DNA from 3 places in the Azoarcus sp. Soil_N_20 genome. Region 3 is predicted to be linked to each of the others. Evidence: riboswitches for the same ligand, from Rfam matches in the RefSeq annotation. Region 3 holds a riboswitch; each other region holds the start of a gene.

Region 1 (4,839 bases), on a different contig from region 3:
GGCTGTCCGGGTCGCTCAGGTCGGCCGCATTCAGGGCCACGTAGCGCGAGCGGGTGACCGCGGTGGCGTAGTTGTGGCCGATCCACACCAGCGCGCCGGCAAAGTGGAACCAGCGTGCAATCGCTTCGAGCACCATGTTTTCCATCATCGCGCCCTCAGCCGGCGAGCCGCAGCAGCAGCGCGAGCATGGCGGTAAGGGCCACGCCGAGGAGCACGGTGGTGAGCGAGGAATCGAGGATCCTACTCATCGCGCTCGAACTCCATGCGTGCCCACGAATTGTGGTCGTTGCGCATCACCAGCGGCTGCAGCCGGGCCGCGGGCGCTTGCGCGCGGGCAATGGCGTCACTGACCAGGTGATGCTGCGGCGAGCGCGCACAGGCAGGGTCGGTGTTGCAGGCGTCGCCGGTGAGGAGGAAGGCCTGGCAGCGGCAGCCGCCGAAGTCCTGTTCCTTCTCCGGGCACGAGCGGCACGGCTCGCGCATCCACTCGTCGCCGCGGAACTTGCGGAAGGTGGGCGATTCGTTCCACAGCCAGGCGAGGCTTTGCTCGCGCACCGAAGGGAATTCCAGGCCTTCGATGACGCGCGCCTCCTGGCACGGCATCGCCGCGCCGTCGGGCGCGATGGTGAGGTGGATCGAGCCCCAGCCGTTCATGCACGCCTTGGGACGGCCCTCGAAGTAGTCGGGGATGACGAAGTAGATCGTCATCCGCTCGCCCAGACGCGCGCGCGCCGCCTGGACCGCGCGTTCGGCGGCGTCGAGCTGGTCGCGGGTGGGCAGCAGCGCGTCGCGGTTGATCAACGCCCAGTTGTAATACTGGATGTTGGCGAACTCGAGGTAGTCGACACCGATGTGCTCCGCCAGCGCGAGGATGTCCTCGACCTGGTCGATGTTGTGGCGGAACACCGGGACGTTGAGCACCATCGGGAAGCCGTGGGCCTTGATCAGGTGGGCGACCTTGACCTTGAGGTCGAACACGCGCGCGCCGACCAGGCGGTCGGTGAGCTCGCGCTCGCTGGACTGGAGCGAGAGCTGGATCTGGTTGAGGCCGGCCTGCTTCAGCGCGACCAGGCGCTCGTCGGACAGGCCCACGCCGGAGGTGATCAGGTTGGTGTAATAGCCCAGCGCGCTGGCATCGGCGACCAGTTCCTCGAGGTCGTCGCGCAGCAGCGGTTCGCCGCCGGTGAAGCCGAGCTGCACCGCGCCGAGTTCGCGGCCCTCGCGCAGCACGCGCTTCCATTCCGCGGTGGACAGCTCTTCGTCTTCACGACGGGTGTAATCGACCGGGTTGCTGCACCACGGGCACTTCAGCGGACAACGATAGGTCAGTTCGAGCACCAGCCACAGCGGCTTGCCCTGACCGTCAAGCCTGACGACGGATCCATCCTTTGGCACGGAACACCTCCACGAACTTGTAAACGCCGTCGGCGACGCGATCGTCATCGCCCGGATAGCGTTGCTGCAACTCGGCCGCCAGCTCGCCGACCGTACGCTGGCCATCGCAGCGCGCGATGATGTCGGCAGCGGTCGGATTGAGCTTGACGATGCCCTCGGGGTAAAGCAGGACGTGGGCGTCCTGGGTGGGTTCCCAGCGGAACAGGTACATCGGATTGAGGGCGTAGCGCTCGCCGGCGGCGGGGCGGCTGGTCTCGGTCATGCGGCGGACTCCTTGCTGCGGCCGGAGCGGCGTGCGCCGCCCCGGCCACAGTGCATGTGCTCAGCGAACGTAGACGTAGGCGGTCACTTCGAAGCCGAGACGGATGTCGCAATACGCGGGGTCGGTCCACTGCATGGTAGGGCTCCTCGAGGATGATGGAATGCGAACCGGCCAGGTGACCGGTCCGGAACCATTCTCCCCGCGTGGGCCCGTCGGCCGGAACCGTAAAATCAGCGTTCAGGCATCAGCAGGATCATGAGCCGGCAGCGGCGAAAATCATGATTCGTGTGCCGCGTTCCGGATTTTTGATATGGGTTAAGGCAGGATCGGCCGGACCTTGCCGATCTGGGCGAGCAGCGCGCTGCCGGCCGCGTCGGCCTGCCCCTGCCAGCGATCGAAATGCAGCAGCTGGTCGAGCGCCATGCGCGGCAGCCAGCCGGCGGCCTCGAGCTCGGGTCGGGCATGGAAGTGGCTGACGTAGCCGATGCACAGGTAGGCCACCGGGATGATCTCGGGCGGGATGCCGAGCGCCTCGCGCAGCGCCTGCTGCTCGAAGATGCTGACCCAGCCCACCCCCAGGCCTTCCGCGCGCGCGGCCAGCCACAGGTTCTGCACCGCGCACACCGAGCTGTAGACGTCCATCGCCGCGATGTGGGTGCGGCCGACCACGACCGGGCCGTTGCGGCTGCGGTCGCAGGTGATGCACAGGTTGATCGGCGCCTCGAGAATGCCTTCGAGCTTGAGCTTGCGGTAGGTGCTGCGCTTGTCCTCGTCGAACATCAACTCGGCCTCGGCATGCGCCGCGCGAAAGGCCTGGTTGACCCTGCCCTTGATCTCGGGCGAACGCACCACGATGAAATCCCACGGCTGCATGAAGCCGACCGAGGGCGCATGGTGGGCGGCGGTCAGCACTCGCGCGAGGACCTCGTCGGGCACCGGATCGGGCAGGAACTGGCCGCGGACGTCGCGACGGGTGTGGATCGCGCGGTACACCGCGTCACGCTCCGCGGTGCTGAAGCCGGGGTTGCTCTGGATGGTTTGTTGCGGGTCTTGCCGTGGGCTGCTCATGAAGTATTCCCCTTGTCGTCGAGCAGTGGGCAGCGGCCGACCAGGCCGTTGCGGAAACGCTTCGAGGCCGGTCTTCCGACTCAGGATCATTTCGTCCGGACGCCTTCCCGGTCTCGCGGACCAGTGGCTGGGCACAAGCTTGCCCGGACAATCCCCATCACGGCGCTGGGCACGTGGCGGAATCTCACCGCCTTCCCGATTCTCCCGCGCGCAGGGCGCGGGCACCTCGAAGCAGAAAACGCGTGATTCTACGGGATCGGCGGCGGCACCGGCAGCTGCCGCCCTCCCGTCGCGGGTGTGCCGGCGCACAGACCCGACTCCGCAGCCCAGGTCGCGCAAGCGCAGCAGGCCGTCGCGGTCGGGAATGGTCGCGCAGCGACGGCCGATGGTGATCGGGCCGGCGCCGCCCAATGTACTCGTGCGCACAGAGGCCGCGCGCAATCGGGAACACACTGTTGATAACGATCCTGCTTGATGGCCCCGCTCCGCGGCGCCGGCAGTGTCGATGCTGATGGGTGCATGCAGGTGGACCAGCCAGGACGACTCGAGCTGGCCAGCCCGTGCCGTTCGGTTCAGTTGCGGACCGTCCGGCGAGCACGGCCCGATCCAGCATAAAGAGCAGGAGCTTGCCATGCACACGATCATTTGTTTCAAGACAGCGCTCGCCCTCGCGCTCGTCGCCGCCCTTGGCGGGTGCACCAACATGGGGTTGCCCGGAAGCGCCGCCGGCACTGGTGTCGGTACTCAGTCCTACCCGGTCACCGAGAACGTATCATCGTCCAACATCTACTCCGGCTATGGCGTGCTGCAGGCGATCGAGCGGGTCCAGCAGCCGGTCACGAGCGCGAACACGGGTATCGGCGGCAGCTCGATCGGCCTTGGTACCGTGGCGGGGGCCGTGGTCGGGGGGCTCGTCGGCAACCAGGTCGGAGGAGGCTCCGGCAAGACGATCGCCACGGTTGTCGGTGTCGCCGGCGGTGCCTACGCCGGTCACGTCCTCGAGAACCGGAACCGGAACGCTCCGGCACAGACCGTGAGCGACGACTACCGGTTCACCGTTCGCATGGAACAGGGCGCCCATCAGGTGCTGACGCAAGGGATGACTGCCGATTTCCGCGTCGGCGACCGGGTATACATCGACAACGCAGGGGTTCTGCGCCGGTACTGATCCCTCGCTTCGATCCGGAGGGACGGGCACGGTCGCAACTTCGTCACAGCGGGGCAACTGCGGCCTCGGGCTCCTTCCTCCCCTTGGAGGGGGAGGGACAAGGTGCCGACCCAGACTTCACGTCTCTCATTGCCGGTTTAATAGGTGCGCGCCAGCAGTGCGTCGAAGCCCGGGTAGTTGGCGCGGGTCAGGGCGTACTTCTCGGCGCTCGCAGTGCGCGAGGCGCCGGACTCGAGGGCGTCGATGAAGGCTGCACGGTCGGTCACCCAGCTGCCACCGACAAAGGTGACGCCGCGGGCAAACAGCGCATCGGGCAGGCAGCCGGCACTGGGGCCGATCATCGCGATCCAGCGTGCGTCGCGGCAACAGGCCAGCATGCGGTCCAGGGTGTCGTTGAGCAGCAGCGTGCTGGTCGAGATCACCTTGGTGCAGCCGGCGAGTTCGGCGGCATCCGTGGTGACCCGGTAGCCCGCGTGTTCCCCGGCGAGTTCGGCCTTGAGTTCGACCACGGTCAGCTTTGCGCCCGAGTCCAGGATGCGCCCGAGCAAAGGCATGAACAGGCCGATCATGCCGATCGACTCGCCGGCCTGCGGTTGCAGCTGGCCGATGGAGTCGGCGCTGTTGTCGGGGCGGAAGCCGGCGCGGTCGTACAGGCAGCGGGTCAGGGCATTGGCCGCGGCGAAGCCGATGGTCTTGTCGATGCCGGTGCCGCCGGCGTAACGTCGCGCCACTTCCAGCGCGTCGGCGCCGGCCAGTGCCGCGGGGTGGGCCGTGTCATGCAGGCGGGCGAGGGTGTCGTCGAGCAGCACGTAGGACAGGCCGAGCGCGCCGTCGTCCAGTTCCACGGCGCAGAACTCGCCCCGATTGTCGGCGTTGGGCTGCGCCGGCGGCAGATGAAGGGCACGGATGCGAGGCAGCGGGCCGCGGGCGGCAAACCGTTCGAGCT
Region 2 (4,839 bases), on a different contig from region 3:
GAGGCTGCCCAGCCACGCGCCGATCAAGCCCATGTCGTGGTAAAGCGGTAGCCAGCTCACCGCGACATCGGTCGAGGTCAGCCCGATCGCGCTCCCCCACGCACGGATGTTGCCAAGCAAGTTGCGATGGCTGAGCATCACGCCCTTCGGGTCGCCCGTCGATCCGGAGGTGTACTGGATCAGTGCCAGCTCGTCGCCATCGGCAGGCATGCGCGACATCGGCGCGGCATCGAGATCGGCAGGCGTCAATACGCGATCGAGCGCCGGCGCCAGACCTGCAAGCATGCGCGCGAGCGGGCGAACCTGATCGAAGGTGATCAGCACGCGCGCCTCGCAATTGCGCAGGATGCCGGCCTGTCGCCGCAGATGGTCCTCGAGTTGGGCCGGCCGTGCCGGCGGATAGATCGGCACCGGCACGGCGCCGGCAAACAGGATTCCGAAGAAGCTGCGGAAGAAATCCAGCCCCGACGGCAGCATCATCGCCACGCACTGCCCCGGCCGGATGCCGACGCGCATCAGTGCCGCGGCAACCCGTGCGGCGGCATCGGCGAGTTGCCCATAGCTCAGGGCCTCGGTCTCGTCCGCGCTGCGGTAGAAGGTGACATGTATGCGGTCGGGGTGGCGGGCCACATGCCAGTCGAGCACCTCGACCAGGGTGGCGGCGTCCGCCGGAACGCCCTCGGCCTGTTCCGGGATCGCCAGCCGCACACCCGCAAGCGCCGAGCGGGCGGACCGATGCCCAGCGTTTCCGATCGCGTCGATGAGCTGTCGTGGCGTTTCGGCCGCCCCCAGCACTTCCGCCGGGAGGCGGACGTCGAAGCCGCGCTCCACCCGCGCCAGCAGTTCGACCCGGGCAAGGCTGTCCAGACCCAGATCGCGGTCGAACAGACTGTCGAGTCCGGCCCGCGTCTGCGAACGCGGCTGCAGCTCCCGCAGCAAGTCGTCGACGAGGCTCAGCAGGCGGGCAACATCGTGCGGCAAATCGGATCCTGATCGTTCCGACACGTTCATGCCTCCGGTATTCGACGGTCGCTGCAACCAAGGTAACACCCGGAGGAGACGCGCGCGTGATCGCGACTTCGATACCCGGACGCAACTTCCCTGCGCATCGGACGCCCGCCAGCCCGGTATCCCTGCGGCCTTCGCCGCGGGTGGCCTGCCCTACGCCGGCTACATGCAGTGCTCGGGGCGGGCAGCAGCCCACGCCTCGTAGACGGACACCTCTCATCCGGACGAGTTCTGCCGCCCGCCGAATGTGATTTCGATCAAGGCAGCTGCGGCCGGCGCCGCCCACAATCGACATGAAACGGAATCGTCACCGGCCGCACGGTCGCGCGATTCATGACCCAATCACCCACTCGCGCATCGTGCCGGACGGATGCGGCCTCCGGTGTCGACCGAGGATGCTCTGCCATGTCCGAACCCGCTCCCGAACACCCGAAAAGCAGACCGGCCGCGCGATCGCTGCAGCCGGCGCAGGTCAGTCTGGCCGACCTGTGGTCGTCGATCGCGGTCGGGATGGCTCAGTTCCGCGCCGTGCCGATGTTGAGTGCGGCCTACGCGGCCGTGTTCGTCGTTCTGGGCGGCATGCTGTTTCTGGTCCTCGACGCGGTGTCGATCGCGCCGCTCAGCCTCTCACTGGCGGGTGGATTCATGCTGGTCGGGCCGATACTGCTGGCCGGTTTCTTCTCGGTTTCGGACGTCCTTCACGCCGGCGGGAAGCCGGTGGCCGCCGACATCCCGCGTGGGTTCCGGCGCATGCCGCGAGGCGGCTGGGTCGTCTCCTTCGTATGCGCGCTGCTGTTCCTGATCTGGCTCACCGATGCGGGAACCCTCTATGGTTTCATGGTCGGTCACGAGCCGATCGGGTTCGCCCGCATGTTGCCGGCCGACGCGCGGGTAAGCGATTTCATCCTGTTCAGTTCGATCATGGGTGCGGTGCTGGCCTTCATTCTGTTTACCATCTCGGCGTTCTCCATCCCGCTCATCCACGACCGGCGCGCCGACCTCGTCTCCGGCGTCGTCGCCAGCGTCCGCGCAGTGTTCACGCGTTTTCCGGTGATGATGTGCTGGGCCGTGGTGCTTGCGGTGGTGATCATGATCAGCGCATTGGTGCTGCCGCTGCTGCTGATCACCCTGCCGGTGATGGCCTACGCCAGCCGGGCCTTCTACTTCAGGGTCTTTCCGAAGTAGAAAGCCCGGATTCGCGGCAACTGCTCCGGACGAAGCCATTCGCCGGCGATGTCCGGGCCTTGCGCGACGGTAGCAACGCGGTGGCGGGCGAACCGGACACGGCTGACACTCGGTCGGCATTCGGCTAACATCAGGCCCGTTGGTGCTCGTGCTTCCTTTCCGGGAGCACAGTTCAACGGGAAGCAGGAGTCTCGTCCCCCCGGCCTCGAACGGCTGCGCGGGGCGGGATAACCTGCGCTGCCCCCGCAACGGTAAGCGGCCAGGCCCGGAATTCGATGTCCGGGCCACTTCCATCACCCAGCCACTGGAACCGGGATCGATCAGATCCGCCCGGGAAGGCGATGGAAATGTGTGCCGCCAGCCCGGATACCGGCCAACAAGGCTGTTGCGGTTCGCCTGACGAACCGCAACCTTGTGCCCACGCACTGTCGGGGAAGACAGTGAGGGCGACTTTTCGAGTTCATCACCATGACCATCCGACCCGGCCGTTCGCCGCTGACGGCGCTCGCCTGCGCCGTGGCCGTCGCCACCGTAACCACTGTCGCAACGCCCGCCTTCGGCCACGGCGACCACACCCATGGGCACGCCACCCTGACCCTCGTCATCGAGGGCGATGTACTGAGGGGCGAATTCAACTTCCCGCTGGAGAGCCTGCTCGGGTTCGACTACCCACCGAAGACCCCCGCGCAACAGCAGACCCTCGATCTCCTGAAGGGCCGTCTCGGCGAACTCGACAAGTTCATCGAGCCCGCTGCCGAAGCGGCCTGCACCGTCGCCCGCTCACAGCTTGCACCGGATCTCGCGACCGCGGACCGATCGGCGGACATTGCCAACATCGTCTATGCGTTCGAGTTCGAATGTGCCCGGGTGTCCGCGCTGCAATCGATCGTCTTCTCCGCGTTCGGTAACCATGCCGGGCTCAAGCAGCTGAGGGTCAGCCTGAGCGCACCGGCCGGCCGCAAGACCGTCACCGTAAGGCCGAAGTTTCCGGCCATCACCTTCTGACCCCCGTCACCGGAAACCGACAATGATAGAAGCAAGCTTTCTGCAGATCGCCCAAGCCCTGCTGTGGCCGGTACTCACCCTCGTCGCGCTTGCCTTCACCTACGCCCTGTGGGTCGCCGGCAGGACCCTGATGGAAGGCTGGCAACGCTGGCGCCTGCCCGACTATGCCTGCCTGCCCGGTGACGCCGGGTATTCGATGGAAGAACTGGAGATGCGGGTACTGCGCCAGATCGAGCCATTGCGGCTGCTGAGCCGGGTCACGCCGATGCTCGGACTGATTGCGACCATGATTCCGCTCGGCCCCGCGCTGCAAAGCGTGGCCACCGGCCAGGGGCACGAAGCGTTGGCGGTATTCAGCGGCGCCTTTGCCGGCGTGGTACTGGCGCTGGCAGCGGCTTCGGTCGGCCTGGTAGTCTATTCGGTGCGGCGGCGCTGGCTGCTGGCCGAATTGCTGTCCATCCGCAAGGCCCGTGAGGTGCGGGCATGAGTCTCAAGCATCTGAAGGTGCTCGACGAGGACGATGAAGATCCGATGCTGTCGGCCGTCAATCTGGTCGACGTGTTCCTCGTGCTGGTGGTCGCCCTGCTCGCTGCAGTGGCGGCGAGTACGCGCCAGACCGCCCCTCCCGACCCCACCCGGGTGCACAAGGCGGGCGAGCCGGACATGGAGATCGTGGTCACCGAGCAGGGACGCGAAGTCCGCTACAAGGGCAGTGGAAGCGTCAGCGATGGCAAGGGCGTGCGTGCCGGCGTTGCATACCGCCTGCACGATGGCAGCATCATCTATGTCCCCGAGGATGGTGCCGCGGGCGAGAAACCGGGCGCAGGTGACGACCGATGAACACGCTGCTCCGGCTGCTGTGCATCGCCCTCTGGTGCGCGAGCGGCAACGCCCTCGCCCGCGACCTGCTGTGGGTGACGGCGGACATCACTCCTGCCGCGCGCAGCGCGATGATCGAACGTCTCGGTGCTGCGGCAGGATGGACGGTCCGCCACCTCGACCATCCGCTGCGTGACACCCCGGGGCAGGCCGCGGAACAGCGCGAAGCCATGGCCCGGGCCCTGACACAGGCCGACCTGGTGTGGGTCGATGTGCCTCACGCAAGCGCCCATGCCCGGCTGCACAAACTCTTCGGTTCCATGCTCGACGCCCACGCGGCCAGTCATCCCGAGCGGGTGGTATGGATCAGCGCCGAAGTGCCGGCAGCTCCGGCCGACCGTGCGGCACGGCGTATGGACGAGTATCTGCGCGCGGGGGGCGAAACCAACGTCCGCCACGCGTTCACGCTCGCCTCCGCCGCCATCGACCAGGCTGCGGTGCCGGATCTGCCGGCTCCGCGGCGGTGGCCCGCGCGCGGCCTCTATCATCCCGATGCGCCGGACTTCTTCGACAACGCCGACGCACTGGCGGCCTGGCAAGGCACGGTCCCCCGCTACAGCGACCAACCCGCAGTCGCGGTGCTGGTGCATCGCTACCATTTCATCAACGGCGCCACCGACTGGCTGGACGACTGGCTTCGGCGGTTCGCGCACCAGGGCCTCTTTGCCTATGCGGTGTTCGGCCAGCAGGTCGATGGCGCCGGACTCGCGGCCATGCTGGAGCAGGACTCCGCAGCCGCGGCCCCCACCCCGCACCCGCGAT
Region 3 (4,839 bases):
GGTAGGTGGAATAGCGCCCGCGCTCCTCGGCAAGTTCGGTCGAGGCCCAGTAGGCGGCATGGCACACCGCTTCCATCGAGCGGTCGGCGAACTCGACCGCCGCATCCGAGGCGTAGGCCAGCCCCATCATGTGCAGTGCGTCGGAGAAGCCCATGATGCCCAGCCCCACCGGGCGGTGGCGGACGTTGGCGGTGCGCGCCTTGGGGGTGGCGTAGAAGTTGATGTCGATCACGTTGTCGAGCATGCGCATCGCGCCGCGCACGGTGCGCATCAGCTTGTCGTGGTCCAGCGTCCAGCTGCCGTCGATGTCCTGCTTCAGATGGGCGGGCAAACTGACTGAGCCGAGGTTGCACACCGCGGTCTCGGCGTCGGAGGTGTTGAGCGTGATCTCGGTGCACAGGTTGGAGCTGTGCACCACGCCGGCATGCTGCTGCGGCGAGCGCAGGTTGCAGGCGTCCTTGAACGTGATCCACGGGTGGCCGGTCTCGAACAGCATGGTCAGCATCCTGCGCCAGAGCTGCACTGCGGGCAGGGTCTTGAACAGGCGGATCTCGCCGCGCGCGGCACGCCCTTCGTGGGCAATGTAGGCGGCCTCGAAGTCGCTGCCGAATCGGTCGTGCAGGTCGGGCACCTCCACCGGCGAGAACAGCGTCCACTCGGCGTTCTCCATCACCCGCTTCATGAACAGGTCGGGAATCCAGTGGGCGGTGTTCATGTCGTGGGTGCGGCGGCGTTCATCGCCGGTGTTCTTGCGCAGTTCGAGGAATTCCTCGATGTCGAGGTGCCAGGTCTCGAGGTAGGCGCACACCGCCCCCTTGCGCTTGCCGCCCTGGTTGACCGCCACCGCGGTGTCGTTGACCACCTTGAGGAAGGGGATCACGCCCTGGCTCTTGCCATTGGTGCCCCTGATCCGGCTGCCGAGCGCGCGCACCGGGGTCCAGTCGTTGCCCAGCCCGCCGGCGTACTTCTGCAGCAGCGCGTTTTCCTTGATCGACTGGTAGATGCCTTCGAGTTCGTCGGCCACCGTGGTCAGGTAGCACGACGACAGCTGCGCATGGCGGGTGCCGCTGTTGAACAGGGTCGGCGTGCTGCTCATGAAGTCGAAGGGCGACAGCAGGCGGTAGAACTCGATCGCGCGGGTCTCGCGGTCGATCTCGTTCACCGCGAGGCCCATCGCCACCCGCATGAAGAAGGTCTGCGGCAGCTCGATGCGGGTCTCGTCGATGTGCAGGAAGTAGCGGTCGTACAGGGTCTGCAGGCCGAGGTAGTCGATGCGCAGGTCGGCCTCGGCGTCGAGCGCGGCCGCCAGGCGCGCGAGGTCGAACTCGGCCAGGCGCGGGTCGAGCAGCTCGGCCTCGATGCCGCGCGCGATCGCCAGCGGGAAGTACCCGGCATAGCCGGCGACCATGTCGTTCTGGTGGCACTCGCGGCCCAGGGTCTCGATCCGGATCGCCGCCAGCAGCAGACGGGCGGCGACGCGGCCGTAGTCCGGCTCACGCTCGATCAGGGTGCGCGCGGCGAGCACCAGCGACTGGCGCACCGCCGCCAGCGGCACGCCGTCGTAGAGGTTGGCGAGGGTATGCTCGAACACGGTGTCGGGACTGACGTCGGCGAGTCCGGCGCAGGCGTCGCGGCAGGTCGCGAGCAGGGCGGCGCGGTCGAGCGGCCGGCGCAGATCGCCGTCGGTGACGTGCAGCACCGGCTGGCCTTCGGCAGCGACTTGTGCGGCCTGCTGCGCCGCGCGCTCGGCGCCCCGGCGTTCGCGGTAGAGCACATAGGCGCGGGCGACGTCGTGGCAGCCTTCGCGCATCAGCGCGAGTTCGACCTGATCCTGGATGTCCTCGATGTGGAGCATGCCGCCGTCGGGCAGGCGGCGGGTCAGAGCCTGGACCACGGTGTCGGTGAGGTGGGCGACGAGGTCGCGGCTGCGGGCTGACTCGGCGCCCTGACGGCCTTCGACCGCGAGGAAGGCCTTGCTCATTGCGGTCGTGATCTTGCGTGGGTCGAATCCGACCACGATTCCGTTGCGGCGGATGACCTGCATCGCAGCGAAATCGATGGTGGCGGTCGCTGCCGGATGGCTGGCGGAAGCCAGTGTGGAGTGGATTGCGGTCGTGCCTGCGTCGAATCTCATCGAACGTCCCCGTCGAGTCGAGGGGCGGATGAGCCGGCAGTGAACACCCACGACCCGGAAACGTGCCGAAGCGGCGGCAAAGTGCCGCCGGACCGGTGACCACGGGCAGGAGCGCTCCACTGGGACACCCCGCCCCGGTTGAAGGAAAATATGCGCTGGCAGGTCTCCTGGCTCGCGGGTCAAGGTCCTGTACACGCCTTCCCGGGATCGATCTCCCAGTGGCATCGTGCTGTGCAGGACTCGCCGACGACAGTTGCGGGGGCAGCTCCGGCTTCGGATGGATATGCATCCATCCTTACCGGATTCCCTTTTGCGTTCCCTTCGCGGGAAACCAGCGCAGGCGCCAGTGTAGTGGCACGAGCGGTGAAGACACAAGCGCGGACTACTACCGGAACCAATCTTCTTGTGTTCATCTACTAAATGGCGGGCGCGCGACCCGTGCCGACCGCAGGCGGTGGCTGCGGCGGCATGGCCTTGGCGCGGCGCGACCAGGTGATTGTCGCTGCTGGCGACGGAACCTTTGTCCGGATGTCCGGGTCACCTATACGCGGTATGCAATTGAACGGCCGGATACGTGCAAGCCGGCCACGATGCGGCTCGATTGTGGTCCGACCGCCGCATTCACGTGCAGGTGCTTCCCGATGCCCAATCGACTCGCCGCCGAAACCTCGCCCTATCTTCAGCAGCATGCGGAGAATCCGGTCGAATGGTGGCCGTGGTGTGAGGAGGCGCTCGCGCTCGCACGCCGCCTCGATCGCCCGATCCTGCTGTCGATCGGCTACTCCGCCTGCCACTGGTGTCACGTGATGGCCCACGAGTCGTTCGAGGACGCGCAGACCGCGGTGCTGATGAACCGGCTGTTCGTCAACATCAAGGTCGATCGCGAGGAGCGTCCGGACCTCGATCAGATCTACCAGAGTGCCCACCAGATGCTCGCCCAGCGCAGCGGCGGCTGGCCGTTGACGATGTTTCTCACGCCCGACGGGACGCCCTTTTTCGGTGGCACCTACTTTCCGAAAATGGCGCGCTACCGCCTGCCGGCCTTCGCCGACATCCTGGAGCGCGTTGCCCAGGCCTTTGCCGTCAACCGCACGGCGATCGAAGAACAGAACGCCACCGTGCGGGCCGCGCTCGCCCGCGTCGGCGCTGCGGGCGGCGGCAGTCACCATTCCGATTTCGGGCCGCAGCCGCTCGGGGCGCTTCGCGACCTGCTGAGCGCGTCCTTCGATGCGCAATACGGGGGCTTCGAACCCGCACCGAAATTTCCGCATCCTTCCAATCTCGCGTTCCTGCTCCGGCGCCACCGCAGCACCGGGGACGACAAGGCCCGCGACATGGCACTGTTCACCCTGCAAAGGATGGCTTTGGGCGGGATCTACGATCAGCTCGGCGGGGGTTTCTGCCGTTACAGCACCGATGCGCGTTGGCTGATCCCGCATTTCGAGAAGATGCTCTACGACAACGGCCCCCTGCTGGGGCTGTACGCCGAAGCCTGGCAGCTCGGTGAAGATCCGCTGTTCCGGACGGTGGCGGAGGATACCGCGGGGTGGGTCATGCGCGAGATGCAGGCCCCCGAGGGGGGCTATCACAGCGCGCTCGATGCCGATTCGGAGGGCGAGGAGGGGCGCTTCTACGTGTGGGATCGCGACCAGATCAGCGCTGGCCTGCGCCCCGATGTCTATGCCGTTGTCGAGCGTCACTACGGCCTCGACGCGCCGCCCAACTTCGAGGGCCGATACTGGCATCTCGCGGTCTGCCGGCCGCTGGAGATCGTCGCCCGCGAACTGTGCATGGCGCCCGAAGACGCCGCCCGCCGCCTGGCCGAGGCACGGGCTTGCCTGCTCGCCCTGCGTGGCGAGCGCGTTCGCCCCGGCCTCGACCACAAGATCCTGACCAGCTGGAACGCACTGATGATCGCCGGCATGATGCGCGCGGCGCGCGTGTTCGGCCGCGACGACTGGCGCGACTCGGCGCGGCGGGCGCTGGAATTCATCCGGACCCGGCTGTGGCGGGACGGCCGCCTGCTGGCGACCAGTGCAGGCGGACCCGGGCGGCTCAACGCCTATCTGGACGATCATGCCTTCCTGATCGAGGCCCTGATCGAGAGCCTGCAGACCCGCTACCAGGCCGAGGATCTGGACTTTGCGGAGGATCTCGCCGACGCCCTGCTCGACAGCTTCGAGGACCGCGCCGCAGGCGGATTCTTCTTCACCCGGCACGACCACGAGGCCTTGATCCAGCGTCCCAAGCCGATCCACGACAGCCCCACCGCATCGGGCAACGGCGTGGCGGCACGGGTGCTCACCCGCCTTGGCCACATGACCGGTGAAACGCGTTATCTGGCCGCGGCGGAACGCTGCATGCAGGCCTTCTATGGGGTCCTGAGCGACAGCCCGGCAGGGTGCGCCAGCCTGGCGTTGGCGCTCGAAGAGCAACTGGTGCCGCCTACCCTGATCGTGTTGCGCGGCCCTGCATCTGCGCTTGAGGCCTGGCAGCGGGAACTGGCCCGGCAGCATCTGCCCGACGCGATGCGGTTCGCCATTCCCGCGGGCACGCCGCAACTGCCGCCGGTGCTGGACAAGCCATGCACGGATCAGGTGAGTGCCTGGGTGTGCAGCGGCACCACCTGCCTCGAGCCGCTGCATTCGATCGACGAGTTGTCGCGCCTGCTCGCGCGCTAGCGCAGTCGGGGGAACGCGGTGTCA

The links. A riboswitch is a leader RNA that binds a small molecule or an ion and turns the genes downstream of it on or off. The one in region 3 is predicted to bind cobalamin.
Region 1: linked by a shared signal. The riboswitch ahead of bluB (5,6-dimethylbenzimidazole synthase) and the one ahead of AC3A35_RS00815 (ribonucleoside-diphosphate reductase subunit alpha) in region 3 are both predicted to bind cobalamin.
Region 2: linked by a shared signal. The riboswitch ahead of AC3A35_RS09255 (ZrgA family zinc uptake protein) and the one ahead of AC3A35_RS00815 (ribonucleoside-diphosphate reductase subunit alpha) in region 3 are both predicted to bind cobalamin.

What each region holds. Positions count from the first base shown of each region.
Region 1 is NZ_JBDGKX010000006.1:143,176-148,014, forward strand. It holds gene AC3A35_RS13770 (hypothetical protein) at 1-148, opposite strand, end outside; gene pqqE (pyrroloquinoline quinone biosynthesis protein PqqE) at 241-1,395, opposite strand; gene pqqD (pyrroloquinoline quinone biosynthesis peptide chaperone PqqD) at 1,364-1,657, opposite strand; gene pqqA (pyrroloquinoline quinone precursor peptide PqqA) at 1,718-1,792, opposite strand; gene bluB (5,6-dimethylbenzimidazole synthase) at 1,973-2,725, opposite strand; cobalamin riboswitch at 2,774-2,969, opposite strand; gene AC3A35_RS13795 (outer membrane lipoprotein) at 3,357-3,893, shown strand; gene AC3A35_RS13800 (Rossmann-like domain-containing protein) at 4,031-4,839, opposite strand, start outside.
Region 2 is NZ_JBDGKX010000003.1:420,659-425,497, forward strand. It holds gene AC3A35_RS09245 (AMP-binding protein) at 1-981, opposite strand, end outside; gene AC3A35_RS09250 (DUF2189 domain-containing protein) at 1,414-2,193, shown strand; cobalamin riboswitch at 2,317-2,585, shown strand; gene AC3A35_RS09255 (ZrgA family zinc uptake protein) at 2,662-3,198, shown strand; gene AC3A35_RS09260 (hypothetical protein) at 3,221-3,685, shown strand; gene AC3A35_RS09265 (DUF2149 domain-containing protein) at 3,682-4,038, shown strand; gene cobN (cobaltochelatase subunit CobN) at 4,035-4,839, shown strand, end outside.
Region 3 is NZ_JBDGKX010000001.1:159,654-164,492, forward strand. It holds gene AC3A35_RS00815 (ribonucleoside-diphosphate reductase subunit alpha) at 1-2,134, opposite strand, end outside; cobalamin riboswitch at 2,275-2,485, opposite strand; gene AC3A35_RS00820 (thioredoxin domain-containing protein) at 2,776-4,815, shown strand.